Regions from separate parts of the Lysinibacillus phoenicis genome, predicted to be linked through region 3. Evidence: predicted binding sites of a transcription regulator. Region 3 holds the regulator's gene; each other region holds the start of a gene.
The links. The regulator CtsR, encoded in region 3, represses protease genes until heat stress. The targets are predictions, from matches to a motif close to ATGGTCAATAAAGGTCAAACA.

Region 1: clpP (ATP-dependent Clp endopeptidase proteolytic subunit ClpP) is a predicted target of CtsR. The motif match lies at 2,298-2,318, and genes of this name have one in related genera.
Region 2: ABC382_RS12100 (ATP-dependent Clp protease ATP-binding subunit) is a predicted target of CtsR. The motif match lies at 1,535-1,555, and genes of this name have one in related genera.

What each region holds. Positions count from the first base shown of each region.
Region 1 is NZ_JBDFMP010000002.1:3,647,496-3,651,787, reverse strand. It holds gene ABC382_RS19770 (amino acid ABC transporter permease) at 1-640, opposite strand, end outside; gene ABC382_RS19765 (basic amino acid ABC transporter substrate-binding protein) at 729-1,526, opposite strand; tRNA gene ABC382_RS19760 (tRNA-Arg) at 2,023-2,097, opposite strand; gene clpP (ATP-dependent Clp endopeptidase proteolytic subunit ClpP) at 2,404-2,994, shown strand; gene ABC382_RS19750 (hypothetical protein) at 3,144-3,275, shown strand; gene ABC382_RS19745 (HPr family phosphocarrier protein) at 3,272-3,529, opposite strand; gene whiA (DNA-binding protein WhiA) at 3,643-4,292, opposite strand, start outside.
Region 2 is NZ_JBDFMP010000002.1:2,099,275-2,103,566, reverse strand. It holds gene ABC382_RS12115 (prolyl oligopeptidase family serine peptidase) at 1-239, shown strand, start outside; gene ABC382_RS12110 (metal-sulfur cluster assembly factor) at 293-601, shown strand; gene ABC382_RS12105 (Crp/Fnr family transcriptional regulator) at 662-1,348, opposite strand; gene ABC382_RS12100 (ATP-dependent Clp protease ATP-binding subunit) at 1,619-3,745, shown strand; gene ABC382_RS12095 (YjzD family protein) at 3,795-3,989, opposite strand.
Region 3 is NZ_JBDFMP010000002.1:2,897,498-2,901,789, forward strand. It holds gene corA (magnesium/cobalt transporter CorA) at 1-830, opposite strand, end outside; gene ABC382_RS15860 (class I SAM-dependent methyltransferase) at 868-1,554, opposite strand; gene ABC382_RS15865 (DUF4870 domain-containing protein) at 1,675-1,980, shown strand; gene ABC382_RS15870 (CtsR family transcriptional regulator) at 2,248-2,718, shown strand; gene ABC382_RS15875 (UvrB/UvrC motif-containing protein) at 2,732-3,274, shown strand; gene mcsB (protein-arginine kinase McsB) at 3,271-4,292, shown strand, end outside.

The sequences.
Region 1 (4,292 bases), 750 kb from region 3:
ATGCGACAATCTTCGTTACACCATATGTTAAAACTAAGTATAGTAATGCAGCAACGATGTACGGTTCCCAGAAGCGGAAACTTGCACCCGCTACTACTTTACTAGCATATAAAATATCTGGTGCTGCAATAACTGTTACTAATGATGAATCTTTTAATAATGCAATGAATTCATTCCCTAACGGTGGAATCATGCGTCTAAATGCTTGCGGTAAAATGACCTTTCGCATCGCCTGGTTATGCGTTAAACCAAGAGAACGAGCTGCCTCCATTTGCCCTTTTGCAATACTTTGAATACCTGCACGGAAGATTTCCGCATTGTAAGCTGCACAGTTTAAAATTAGTGCTGTAATCCCTGAAACCATATAGCCTAAAGAATGACCAAAGATTGTTGGAATCACTGCTAAGTGTATTAACAAAATTTGCACAAGCATTGGTGTTCCACGGAATAAATCGATATATAGTTTAGATGGCCAATAAATCCATTTTTTACTCGATAATTTTCCTAGGCCCAAAAATAGACCTAATAGAATACCTCCAAAATAACCACTAAGTGTCAAAATAAGTGTTACGCCAATACCTCGTATAAACATATCTCGGTAGTTCCAGACAATGTCCCAGCGTAGGTCAAAGATGTCCATCCGAAAACCCCATTCCCCTTTAAAGTTACGAAAATTAAATGAGCCGCCAGCACAGTAGCTGTGCTAGTGGCATCACCCTACTCATTTATTACTGAAAATCCGTACCTGTAATTTCTTTTAATTTTCCGTTTTCTTTAATCTTTTTAAGACCTTCATTCAATTTATCTAATAGCTCTTTATTCCCCTTTTGAACCATAAAGCCATAGTATTCTTTTTCGAATGCATCATCTTCAATTACTTTTAGTTTTTGATCTGGATGAGCTTTAATATATTCATAAACTACTGCATTATCTCCAATAGCTGCATCAACGTTTCCATTTAACATCTCTTGAATAGCGATTGGCTGACTTTCAAAAGCCATAATATTTGTACTTGCTTCACCTTGTAACTTTTTCGCTGCCATATGACCAGTAGCATTAATTTGAACGGATACCTTTTTATCTTTTAGTTCTTCTAATGACTTAATCTTTGAATCTTCTTTCACAACGATTAGTAATTGAGATTCATAGTATGGTTCTGTAAAATCAAATGATTCTTTACGCTCTTCCGTGATTGTGATCCCAGAAGCACCGATATCTGTTTCGCCATTTTTAATTGTTTGGAAAACAGGCTCCCAACCAATATTATTCCATTCAACCTCAAAATCCATTTCATCCGCAATAGCTTGTAAAATATCGACATCAATCCCAACAATTTTCCCTGAATCGTCAACAGATTCAAATGGTGCAAAAGTAGCCTCTGTACCTACTTTATATACTTTCTTCCCATCTCCGCCATCTTCTGAAGGTGTACTACCTGAGGATGCATCATCTTTTGTTCCGCAACCTGCAAGTGCTAATGTTAAAGCTGCTATCATCATCAATAACATCCATCCTGTTTTTTTCATTGTTTTTCCCCCTGTTTCGATAATATTCCGAAATGCGTATTATTTTTCGCAATTCGGAAATGTTAGACTATTAGGTCAATTATATTAACATTATAGTAATTAGACAACAACTTTTCACATAAAACTAAATATTTTTTCATATAAATTTATATTAAATGCATATAATTAGATAAAATATGTATAAATAACAAGAAATCAAACCTAAAACTAATATATATACAATATAAACGATGCCAATTTTCGATAAATTTTGGCAAAAAAAAAGAATCCCCTCAGAAAGGATTCTTTTTTTGACTATGACTAGTCCACGTACAGTATGTTCACTAAAAAATAATTTGGAGTTGTTGCTTTTTTGAAGGTTTGAAAGGAACAAATAGGGGAATAATGCCAACTAGGACAGTATTCCCTTACTTTTTCCTCTCTATCTCCACTAAGCAGGCTGCTAAACTACTTATTAGGAGACGAGCTATAACAAGTATATCTATAATCAGTAAAATGGCGCCCTCGGAGGGAATCGAACCCCCAGTGCAAGAACCGGAATCTTACGTGTTATCCATTACACCACGAGGGCAAAAGCACAAAAAAAAAGTACTCACTCTAGGCTTACGAAAAGCATGATGTAGATAATCCTCATTTTTGAAGCATACCTGCAAAATAGTGTCCTGTACTTTAAACTTATAACCTTAACTATTATACAAACGTATCTCACAAAATACAACCATAGAATGCAAAAACAATATATTTTTTTTAATTTCACTTTAGCAGGGTTAATATTTGACCTTCCCTGACTATAATGTGTATGATAAGGATACAGCTGAAATAACAATGGAAATTTCAGCAAAGGTATTCGAATTTAGTTTTTTAAGGAGGATTTAACATGAATTTAATTCCTACAGTTATTGAACAAACAAGTCGTGGTGAACGTGCATACGATATTTACTCACGTCTGCTTAAAGACCGTATTATCCTTTTAGGAAGTGCTATTGATGACAATGTAGCTAACTCTATTGTCGCACAGCTTCTTTTCCTACAAGCAGAAGATCCAGATAAAGATATCTCTCTTTACATCAATTCACCAGGTGGATCTATTACGGCTGGTATGGCTATCTACGACACAATGCAAATTATTAAGCCACAGGTTCAAACCATTTGTATTGGTATGGCTGCGTCAATGGGAGCATTCTTACTTGCTGCTGGGGAACCTGGTAAACGTTTTGCATTACCAAATGCTGAAGTCATGATTCACCAACCACTAGGTGGTGCACAAGGTCAAGCGACGGAAATTGAAATTGCTGCTAAACGTATTTTATTCTTACGTGAAAAATTAAACGGCATTTTATCTGAACGCACTGGTCAACCACTTGAAGTCATTGCAAGAGACACAGATCGTGATAACTTCATGACTGCTGAGCGAGCTAAAGAATACGGTTTAATTGACCATATTATGCATCGTAGCGATAATAAATAAAAAACAGAAGGCATCACAGATTTGCTCTGTGATGCCTTTATTGTGTTGAAAAATAATTTTTTTTGTGAAAGGTGATAATGTTCTCCCTACTCATTTTAAGCGTTACTCTTAGAGGATCAACGTCACAAATGAGATAAGGAGCGAACGTAATGAGTGAAGCGGCTCATCGGACGCCTCTGGGGAAAGGACGCGGGCGGAACGGAACATTTATTCAACAACATGAAGGCACCACAGAATTGCTCTGTGGTGCCTTTATGTTCGATAATATTACAAATGTTTAATCTTCTTTTTCGATAAGTGTTGCCAATGCTGTAACCGCTTGCTCGGCATCGTTACCTTCACTGCTTAAAGTAACTTCGGTACCTTTAGCGACAGCTAGACTCATGACACCCATAATGGATTTTGCATTTACTTTTTTCTCATCTTTTTCTAGAAAGATATCAGCACTAAAACGATTTGCTTCTTGCACAAATAGTGCTGCTTGTCTAGCTTGTAGTCCTAATTTTAATTTGACCTGGACTCTTCTCTCAATCATTCTCAAAACTCCCCTTCACTACCGTTCATCTATTAGTTTTATCTTACCTTACTTACTAGCAAAAGAACAATAAGCGATTACGCATGACATTCATACCTGAAAAGTATGAAAACTTAACCACCTATTTTTTCACCGCGTCTTAATGCTTCCGCAATTTCGTCAATTTTTCTTAATCGATGGTTAACGCCTGATTTACTAACCGTTCCACTGGAAACCATTTCACCAAGCTCTTTTAACGTAACATCTTGGTATTCTACACGTAGACGTGCTATTTCACGAAGCTTCTCTGGCAGTTGATCAAGGCCAATCGAATTTTCAATAAATCGAATATTCTCCACTTGCCGTAATGCTGCACCTATGGTCTTATTTAAATTGGCTGTTTCACAGTTTACAATACGGTTGACACTATTGCGCATATCTCGCAATATCCGAACATCTTCAAACTTCATCATAGCCTGGTGGGCACCAACAATATTAAGGAAATCTGAAATTTTTTCTGCTTCCTTTAAATACGTCACAAAACCTTTTTTCCGTTCAATTGTTTTAGCATTGAGCTCAAATTCATTCATTAAATCCATTAATGCTTCACCATGCTCTTTATATAAAGAATATATCTCTAAATGATAGGCTGATGTTTCTGGATTATTGACAGAACCTCCTGCTAAAAATGCACCTCTTAAATACGCTCTTTTTTGTCCACTCTTTTTAATGAGCTCTCTTGAGATTGTATGATTAAATTGAAAGTCGTCTGAGATGATTTCTA
Region 2 (4,292 bases), 800 kb from region 3:
AATACGATGTCAGTCTAACACCAGAAAAGTTCGCAGGTCGCCCTGTCTTCTTTTGGCATGGAGAATTAGATAAAACGGTACCTTTCCGCGAAACGTATAAATTTTATGAGACATTACGGGAATACTATCAAGCAAACCCTGAACATTTAAAGTTCATGGTAAATAAAAAGGCTGGACATGCTGTACCACGTGACGGTATGCTAGCAGCAACTGACTGGCTTGCACAGCATTTGGCATAATATGATGCATCTGCTATGATAAGGTTAACACTATGATGGAAGGAGAAATACGAATGGATCAGGATATGAAAGACAGCATGTTAGGTGCATTAGAAAACGTAATTGACCCTGAGCTTGGAATTGATATTGTCAACTTAGGTTTAGTATATGATGTAGATTTAGATGATGAAGGGGTAGCGACTGTAACAATGACGTTAACATCTATGGGTTGCCCACTTGGACCGGTCATTGTGGACCAAGTAAACACAGCATTAGGGGAGCTTCCAGAAGTGAAAAGTACAAATGTTAACATTGTATGGAACCCACCTTGGTCAAAAGATAAAATGTCTCGCTATGCAAAAATGGCACTAGGCGTACGTTAATCTGAAACAGAAGAAAATCCCTGCTTATTTTAATAGGCAGGGATTTTGCATGTAACGAAATTAATCGATACGGCATATTTGTAATGGACAATTTTCACAAGCAATTTCATTTTTTAAAAACTGTAAATCATGAATTGTAATAAAACCTTTATCGAAAGTGACAATGTCGTGTTTTTTTAGATCATTTAACATCCGATTAATCATCTCACGACTGGTCGCACACAAATTCGCTATTTCAGTATTTGTTAGCTGGAAATCAATATAAATAGAGCCATTTTCTAATGATTTACCATACGTATTAGAAAGTCGAATGAGCGTTGAAAATAAAGCACCTTTTTTACCATTTAACACTAAATCACGCAAACGGCTTTGATGCTTCAAGTTTTCTGTTTGTAACCACTTCATATATTCCACCATGACAGTAGGCTGTTCTTCTAATAAATGCTCCAAAGATTTGCGACTTAAAACATACAGCGTAGAAGGTTCTAAAACTTTTGCAGTCATGGAATTATAGACGAGATTACAAAACAACGATCCCTCTCCAATTATACTGTCAGGACCACAAATACGGATGGTTAACTCCTTGCCAGTCTCCGTTTCTTGGCTAATCGAAATTACACCTGATTTGATGTAATAAATTTCTTTTGCCCGTTCACCCTCTAGAAAAATTTTATTCCCTTTATTCACCTTGATAAAGACACCGTGCTTTTGAAAAAGATCCTTAATTTTTTCAGACATATTATCCAATAAAACCATATCTCCAACACATCGCTTTCTTTTTGTAATAAATGTCGATTATTACAAAAGGATAGTGGATTTTTCGATACTAAAACATAGAAACATACCTACTATTATAACGTAAATTTCCATTTTTAAGTGATAAATTTTAGAGCTATTTCTTTGCTTAGAATTGTCGAGTGATGTAAAATAAAGTTAGTCAAAAAAGGTCAAACTTTTCGAAAGAACAAGAATGGGTATAGAAATTATGCGAAACATTAAGGTAAAGGAGTGCTAGCTATGCAATTTCAACAAACTGATAATAAAAAACCATTAGAGCAATTTGGACGAAATTTAATTGAAGAAGTAAAAAATGGCAAAATGGATCCCGTTATTGGACGTGATGAGGAAATTAGAAATGTCATTCGTATTTTAACACGCAAAACGAAAAATAATCCTGTATTAATTGGTGAGCCCGGTGTTGGTAAAACAGCTATAGTCGAGGGTTTAGCACAGCGTATAGTGAAAGGCGATGTGCCAGAGGGCTTGAAAGAATGTGTCCTATATGAGCTAGATATGAGTGCTTTAATCGCGGGTGCAAGTTACCGTGGTCAATTTGAAGAACGCTTAAAAGGTGTCTTAAAAGAGGTAAAAGATTCGGAAGGGCAAATTATTTTATTTATTGATGAAATCCATACCATTGTTGGTGCCGGTAAAACAGACGGCGCTATGGATGCAGGAAATATGTTAAAGCCTATGCTGGCGCGTGGTGAATTACACTGTATAGGGGCTACGACATTAGACGAATATCGTATGTATATTGAAAAAGATCCTGCATTAGAACGTCGATTCCAGCAAGTACTCGTGCGTGAGCCTTCTATTGAAGATACAGTGTCTATTTTACGTGGCTTAAAAGAACGTTTTGAGTTACATCATGCTGTACGTATTCATGACAGAGCCATTGTTGCGGCAGCAGAACTATCTAATCGGTATATTACAGAGCGATTTTTACCAGATAAGGCGATCGATTTGATTGATGAGGCGTGTGCAATGATTCGTACGGAAATCGATTCCATGCCACAGGAATTAGATGCTGTGACCCGTCGTATCATGCAGCTAGAAATTGAGGAACAGGCATTACGTAAGGAAAAGGACGAAGCAAGTAAAAAACGCCTTGAGCAATTGACTGAGGAATTAACAAAGTTAAAAGAATCCTCTGAAGGAATGCGAAAACAATGGGAAGCTGAGAAGGAAATGCTGCATGACATTCAGAAAAAACGAGAAACATTAGATAAATACCGTCGAGATTTAGATGAAGCGGAAAGTAAATATGATTTAAATAAAGCTGCTGAATTACGTCATGGCAAAATTCCAACTCTTGAAAAAGACATTCAGGCATTAGAAAAACAATTAGAAAATGGCGCAGAGTCTCGTATTTTACGAGAAGAAGTGACGGCTGATGAAATTGCTTCAATTGTTTCACGTTGGACTGGCATCCCTGTGACAAAATTAGTGGAGGGTGAGCGTGAAAAACTTTTACGTTTAAAGGATACATTGCATGAACGTGTAGTTGGGCAAGATACGGCGGTTCAACTAGTGACAGAAGCTGTGTGGCGTGCACGTGCAGGCATTAAAGATCCACATCGCCCGATTGGAAGCTTTTTATTTTTAGGTCCAACAGGTGTTGGTAAAACAGAGCTTGCCAAAGCCCTTGCTGCTCAATTATTTGATTCTGAGGAACATTTTATCCGAATTGATATGAGTGAATATATGGAGAAGCATAGTGTATCTCGTCTAGTTGGTGCCCCTCCAGGCTATGTCGGATATGAGGAAGGGGGACAATTAACCGAAGCCGTTCGCCGCAACCCTTATTCTGTCGTCCTACTTGACGAAATTGAAAAAGCTCACCCAGATGTGGCTAATATTTTATTGCAAATTTTAGATGATGGGCGTATCACTGATAGTCAAGGTCGTATGGTTAATTTTACAAATACAGTAGTTATTTTAACATCGAATATTGGGTCTAATTATTTAATGGAGGCAAAAGAAGACGATGCCTCTGTTGAGGACTTAGTTATGACTGCGCTTAGACAACATTTTAAACCAGAGCTGTTAAATCGAATGGATGATATTATTTTCTTCCATGCACTATCGACTAAGCATTTTACAGCAATCGCTTGGAAGTACGTTGAGCAACTGATTAAACGTGTGGCAGAGCAAGAAATTACATTATCTGTTGAGCAAGAAGTGATTAATTGGGTAGTACAGCAAGGTGCCGATGCTCAATTTGGCGCAAGACCACTAAAACGCTTTGTCCAACGACATATTGAAACAGCAGTGGCAAGAGAACTCCTACGTGGTGAGGTTTTACCGGGGGAAACATTGCATGTAAAAATGTGTGATGGTCAATGTGTGGTGGAAAAATAACAGAAAAAACCTGTTCGGCATGATGCTGAACAGGTTTTTTCTAGCTGAATTAATGATGGTCTGCAGCTTCTGGTGTAGGATTGTTTGGAATGATTGCTCCAATAATAAAGATAAGAATAGAGAATACAACTGAAACGATTGCCCCTGTTTTAAAATCAAATGGTACACCAAGTACAGAGCTGACTACATAGTTTAACATAGAAACTAGTAGGAATGACCATATGAACGTTACGATATATTGCATTAATTTCACCTCAACCGAACTTTTTTCATCATAAGATTTTACTCATATTCATTATCATATCATAACATAAATCGAAAAAAAATGAATCATTTATGTGAAACATGGCGAATTTGTCACAACAACTACGAGGTTTTGTATTTTAGTTTTTGATGTTTTTATGAGGCCTAAGAATTGGTAATAGATTTAGGAGACTCGCTCCAAAGCTAGCTGAACCCGCTCCAAAATGGTGTGGAAGCGCTCCAAAATAGGATGAGTCCGCTCGAAAAAGGTGTGGAAGCGCTCCAAAGTAGGTTGAGCCCGCTC
Region 3 (4,292 bases):
ATCCCATAGACGCCAGCAATAAAAGTTAGCGGTATAAAGATGGTCGACACAATCGTTAAAGTCATCATAATACCATTCATACGACTTGAACTCATGGCCATATAACTATCGCGCATATCTGCTGTAAGTTCTCGATTGGATTCAACCATCTCTGTTAATTTAAGTAAATGGTCGTAGATATCTCCAAAATAAGCTCGTTCTGATTTATTTAATGAAAATCGATAAGAATTAAGCACCCGATATAAAAGGTCACGCATTGGTAAAATGGTACGTCTTAAGTCAAGCAAATCGCTTCGAAATTCGAAGACAATCTTCATAGCATTTACATTGCTTTGGTATGTAAGCTCGCCTTCTAGTGCATTTAAATGATCCTCAATTTTATAAACAAGAGGGAAATAACTATCAACGATTTTATCAATAGTTTGATACGTTAGGTAAACAGTGCCACGTTCCCAATTCTTTGGCTGGTTTTCCAAAAGTTTTTGAACCCTCTCTATTTCGGGTACAGGGTTCTTATGGAATGTCACAATATATTTATTAGAGGCAAAGATATTTACCTCTTCCGCTCCTAATGTCTCTTCGTTTAATCGATGAATAACAAAAAAATGAAAATCATCGTAAAAATCGAGCTTTGGACGCTGTAAGCGCATTAAGCAATCTTCAATAGCTAGCGGGTGGAAATGAAAAAATGAATCCAGCAAGGATTCCTCCTCTGCAGTAGGACAGTTAAAATCAACCCAATACCATTCAAACTCTTGCTGATGTATAGTTTCCAAAGGGAAATCTTTTAGTAGTTGTTGTTTTTTTGTAATGCCAATGGTGCTTATCACAGCTTTCACCTCAAAGTTATTACTACAAAATATTTATTTAATGCTCCTCTTTAAAGCATACCCATCCACCAAACAAAGTAGTGGCAAAAAATCTACTAGGTTTTATAAAACCCGCTTTCTGTAACAATGTCACAATATCTTCTTCTCGCATAAAGGAAAGGGAGCGAATGGATTTTTCCATTTCTGCTACATCGGATACCGAAAGCTTTGTATGTTGTAACCAATAGGAACGCCATAAATCAAATTGAAGCTCTGTTTCGATCGAACCGGGTTCACCATATTTTGAGACAAGGACAAAGGGGGCACCGGGTTTTAAATGTTTTGCTATTTCTTTCAATGTCGATAGCTTATCCTCATAATCCTGAATAAAATGAAGGACGAGTACTAGGCTGGCTGCATCATAATTTTCAGTAGATAACTGAGTATCTAGTATTGTTCCTTGATGGTATGACATCCTATTGGTTAGTGATTTTAAACGTTCTTTAGCTATTTTGAGCATGGATTCTGAGGGATCAATGCCAGTAAATGACCAAAAGGGTCTGCCTTCTGCAAGTTGTAAAATCTCGTTGCCGCTTCCTGAACCTACGATTAAAATCTCAGCCTTTTCAGGCAATGTAGAATGATAAAAGGTTTGTATTAAACGAAGCATTGCATCATAGCTTGGTAAAGTACGACGAATACCTTTTTCATATTCATTTGCTAAAGTATTGTTAAATTCCATCATGCATCACTGCCTTCCAAAAAAATTTTTAAAAATCCAATTCAATGTGAAACTATTACGGGTATAGTTCCGTAAATAGAAGTACATAAAACATAAACAAAGGATAAGAAAGGGTTGATATATATGGAGAGTAAATGGTCTAAAGTAATCATACACGCTAGTGCATTTTTTGCGCCATGGTTAGTACCCATTATTTTCTTCTTAATTAGTTCTGATGAGGAAGTGAAAGCAATTTCCATTCAAGCATTGCTATTCCAAATCGTTATGGGAGTTTTAATTGCTATTTCTGTTGTTTTAAGCTTTGTCCTTATTGGATTACCGTTTTTACTTATTTTCGGCATTATGCTATTTGTTGTACCGATTATCGGTATCGTTAAAGCACTGTCTGATGAACCTTGGCGTTATCCAATAGTTGGACGTTGGGTATAAATTTTATAAACGCAAGTATATGCTAGTTGCATATGCTTGCGTTTTTTCTATGGCTAATAAGGGTACATTAAGTGTATGAGGAAATAGAAAACCGAACAGATATGATAAAAAAAGAGCTAGTTTCAAGAGCATAAAATAGCCAATTTCAGTACTTTTCATTTTCTATGGGCGAAATCATTGCAATTATTTTCAAGCGTTTTGTATAATATACTCAAAGAAAGTCAAAGATAGTCAAAGTCAGTGAAGCAAGCGAGGTGTATTCCTAAAATGCGTAATATATCAGACATCATAGAAGGTTACTTAAAGCAAGTACTTGAATTAGGTGGAGAAGGGCATATTGAAATTAAACGTAGTGAGATTGCTGATAAATTTCAATGTGTCCCATCACAAATAAATTATGTCATTAATACAAGATTTACTGCCGAGCGAGGTTACCTTGTTGAGAGCAAACGTGGTGGTGGTGGATACATTCGAATTTTACGTGTCCGCGCGAATTCACAGATTGATTTAATCGATGATGTTCTCAGGCAAATTGAAGGTGGAGCCTCACAAACGATGGCAGAGGATTTAATATATCGGCTTATCGATGAGCAGGTAATTTCAAAACGAGAAGCGAAATTAATGTTAGCAGCAATTGATCGCTCAACGATCGATTTACATCTCCCTCTAAGAGATACCATTCGATCAAAAATATTGCGAGCGATGCTGACAACAATCAAATATGAACAGCAAAAATAGTGAGGTGATGGGAATGATATGCGAACATTGTAAACAACGTAATGCAACAGTTACAGTAACACAAGTTCAAAATGGGCAAAAGGTGGAGCACCATTATTGTGACGTCTGCGCCTCACAGTTCCATCCATTTCATGCAGAATTTAAACAAGAGCCAGTTTCTATACAACAGTTATTATCAAACTGGTTTGGCTCACCAACGTGGCAAAAGGTTGGAGAAAAACAACAAGTACAACCACAACAGCAAACATGCCCACAATGTGGATTTTCGTATAAACAATTTTTAAAAGAAGGGAAATTTGGATGCCCAAGCTGTTATGACACATTTAGTGAGCATTTACCAAAGCTCTTTAATCGCATCCAGGCAGGACCCCAACACATCGGAAAAATGCCTGGCGCTCGCAGTAATGTGTATGTAATTAAAAAGCAAATTGAGGATATTCGTAAGCGTATGAAATCGGCTGTTGATGAAGAACAATTTGAAGAGGCGGCTAAGCTTCGAGATGAAGTCAAAGAGTTAGAGAAGCAGCTGCAATTTGAAGGTGGTGATGTGACATGATGATTGAATCATTTTTAGAGCGTGCGACGCCATCTTGGATGCATATCGAGGATGATTATTCAGATATTGTCATTAGTACACGTATTCGCCTTGCTCGAAATTTAGATGGTTATCGTTTTCCGCTGGCATTCTCAGAGAATGAAGCATTGCAAGTGGAGCAGGCAGTTACACATGCAGTAAGTGATAGCCCAACGCTTCAAAATGATTATGCTTATTTTGCTATAAAGGATTTAACACCTTTGCAGCGTCAAATTCTTGTCGAAAAGCACTTAATTAGTCCGCAATTAGCTAAAAAAGAACAAGTGGGCTCTATCCTACTTTCTGAAGATGAATCCGTTAGCATTATGGTGAATGAAGAAGATCATTTGCGCATTCAATGTATGACAGCAAGTTTTCAACTTCAAAGTGCTTATGAACAAGCAAATAAAATTGATCGTATTCTAGAGAAGGTATTACCTTACGCCTTCCGAGATACATTTGGCTATTTAACAAGTTGTCCGACGAATATTGGTACGGGTCTCCGAGCATCCGTCATGATGCATTTACCTGCCCTAACCTTAACGGGACAAATGAATCAAATTATTAACGCTATGACACGCTTAGGCATGACTGTAAGAGGTATATACGGAGAAGGCAGCGAAAATTTAGGCAATGTTTATCAAGTGTCTAACCAAATTACTCTTGGTAAGACAGAAGAGGACATTTTAGCAGATATCCAAAGTGTCGCTGAAAAGATTATTCAGAAAGAACGACATGCAAGAAGTAAATTGATGGAAAAAGCGGAGCTTGCTCTAGAAGATAGAGTATATCGAGCTTTAGGTACTCTAACTCATGCGAGAATTTTAACAAGTGAGGAAGCAGCTACCTGTCTATCTAATGTTCGTCTAGGTGTGGATTTAGAGTTGATTGCAGGTATTCATGCAACAACGTTAAATGAGTGTGTTGTCAGTATGCAACCAGGTTTTTTACAGCACTATGCAGGCGAGGCACTGCCCCCTGCTGAACGAGATCGTGTACG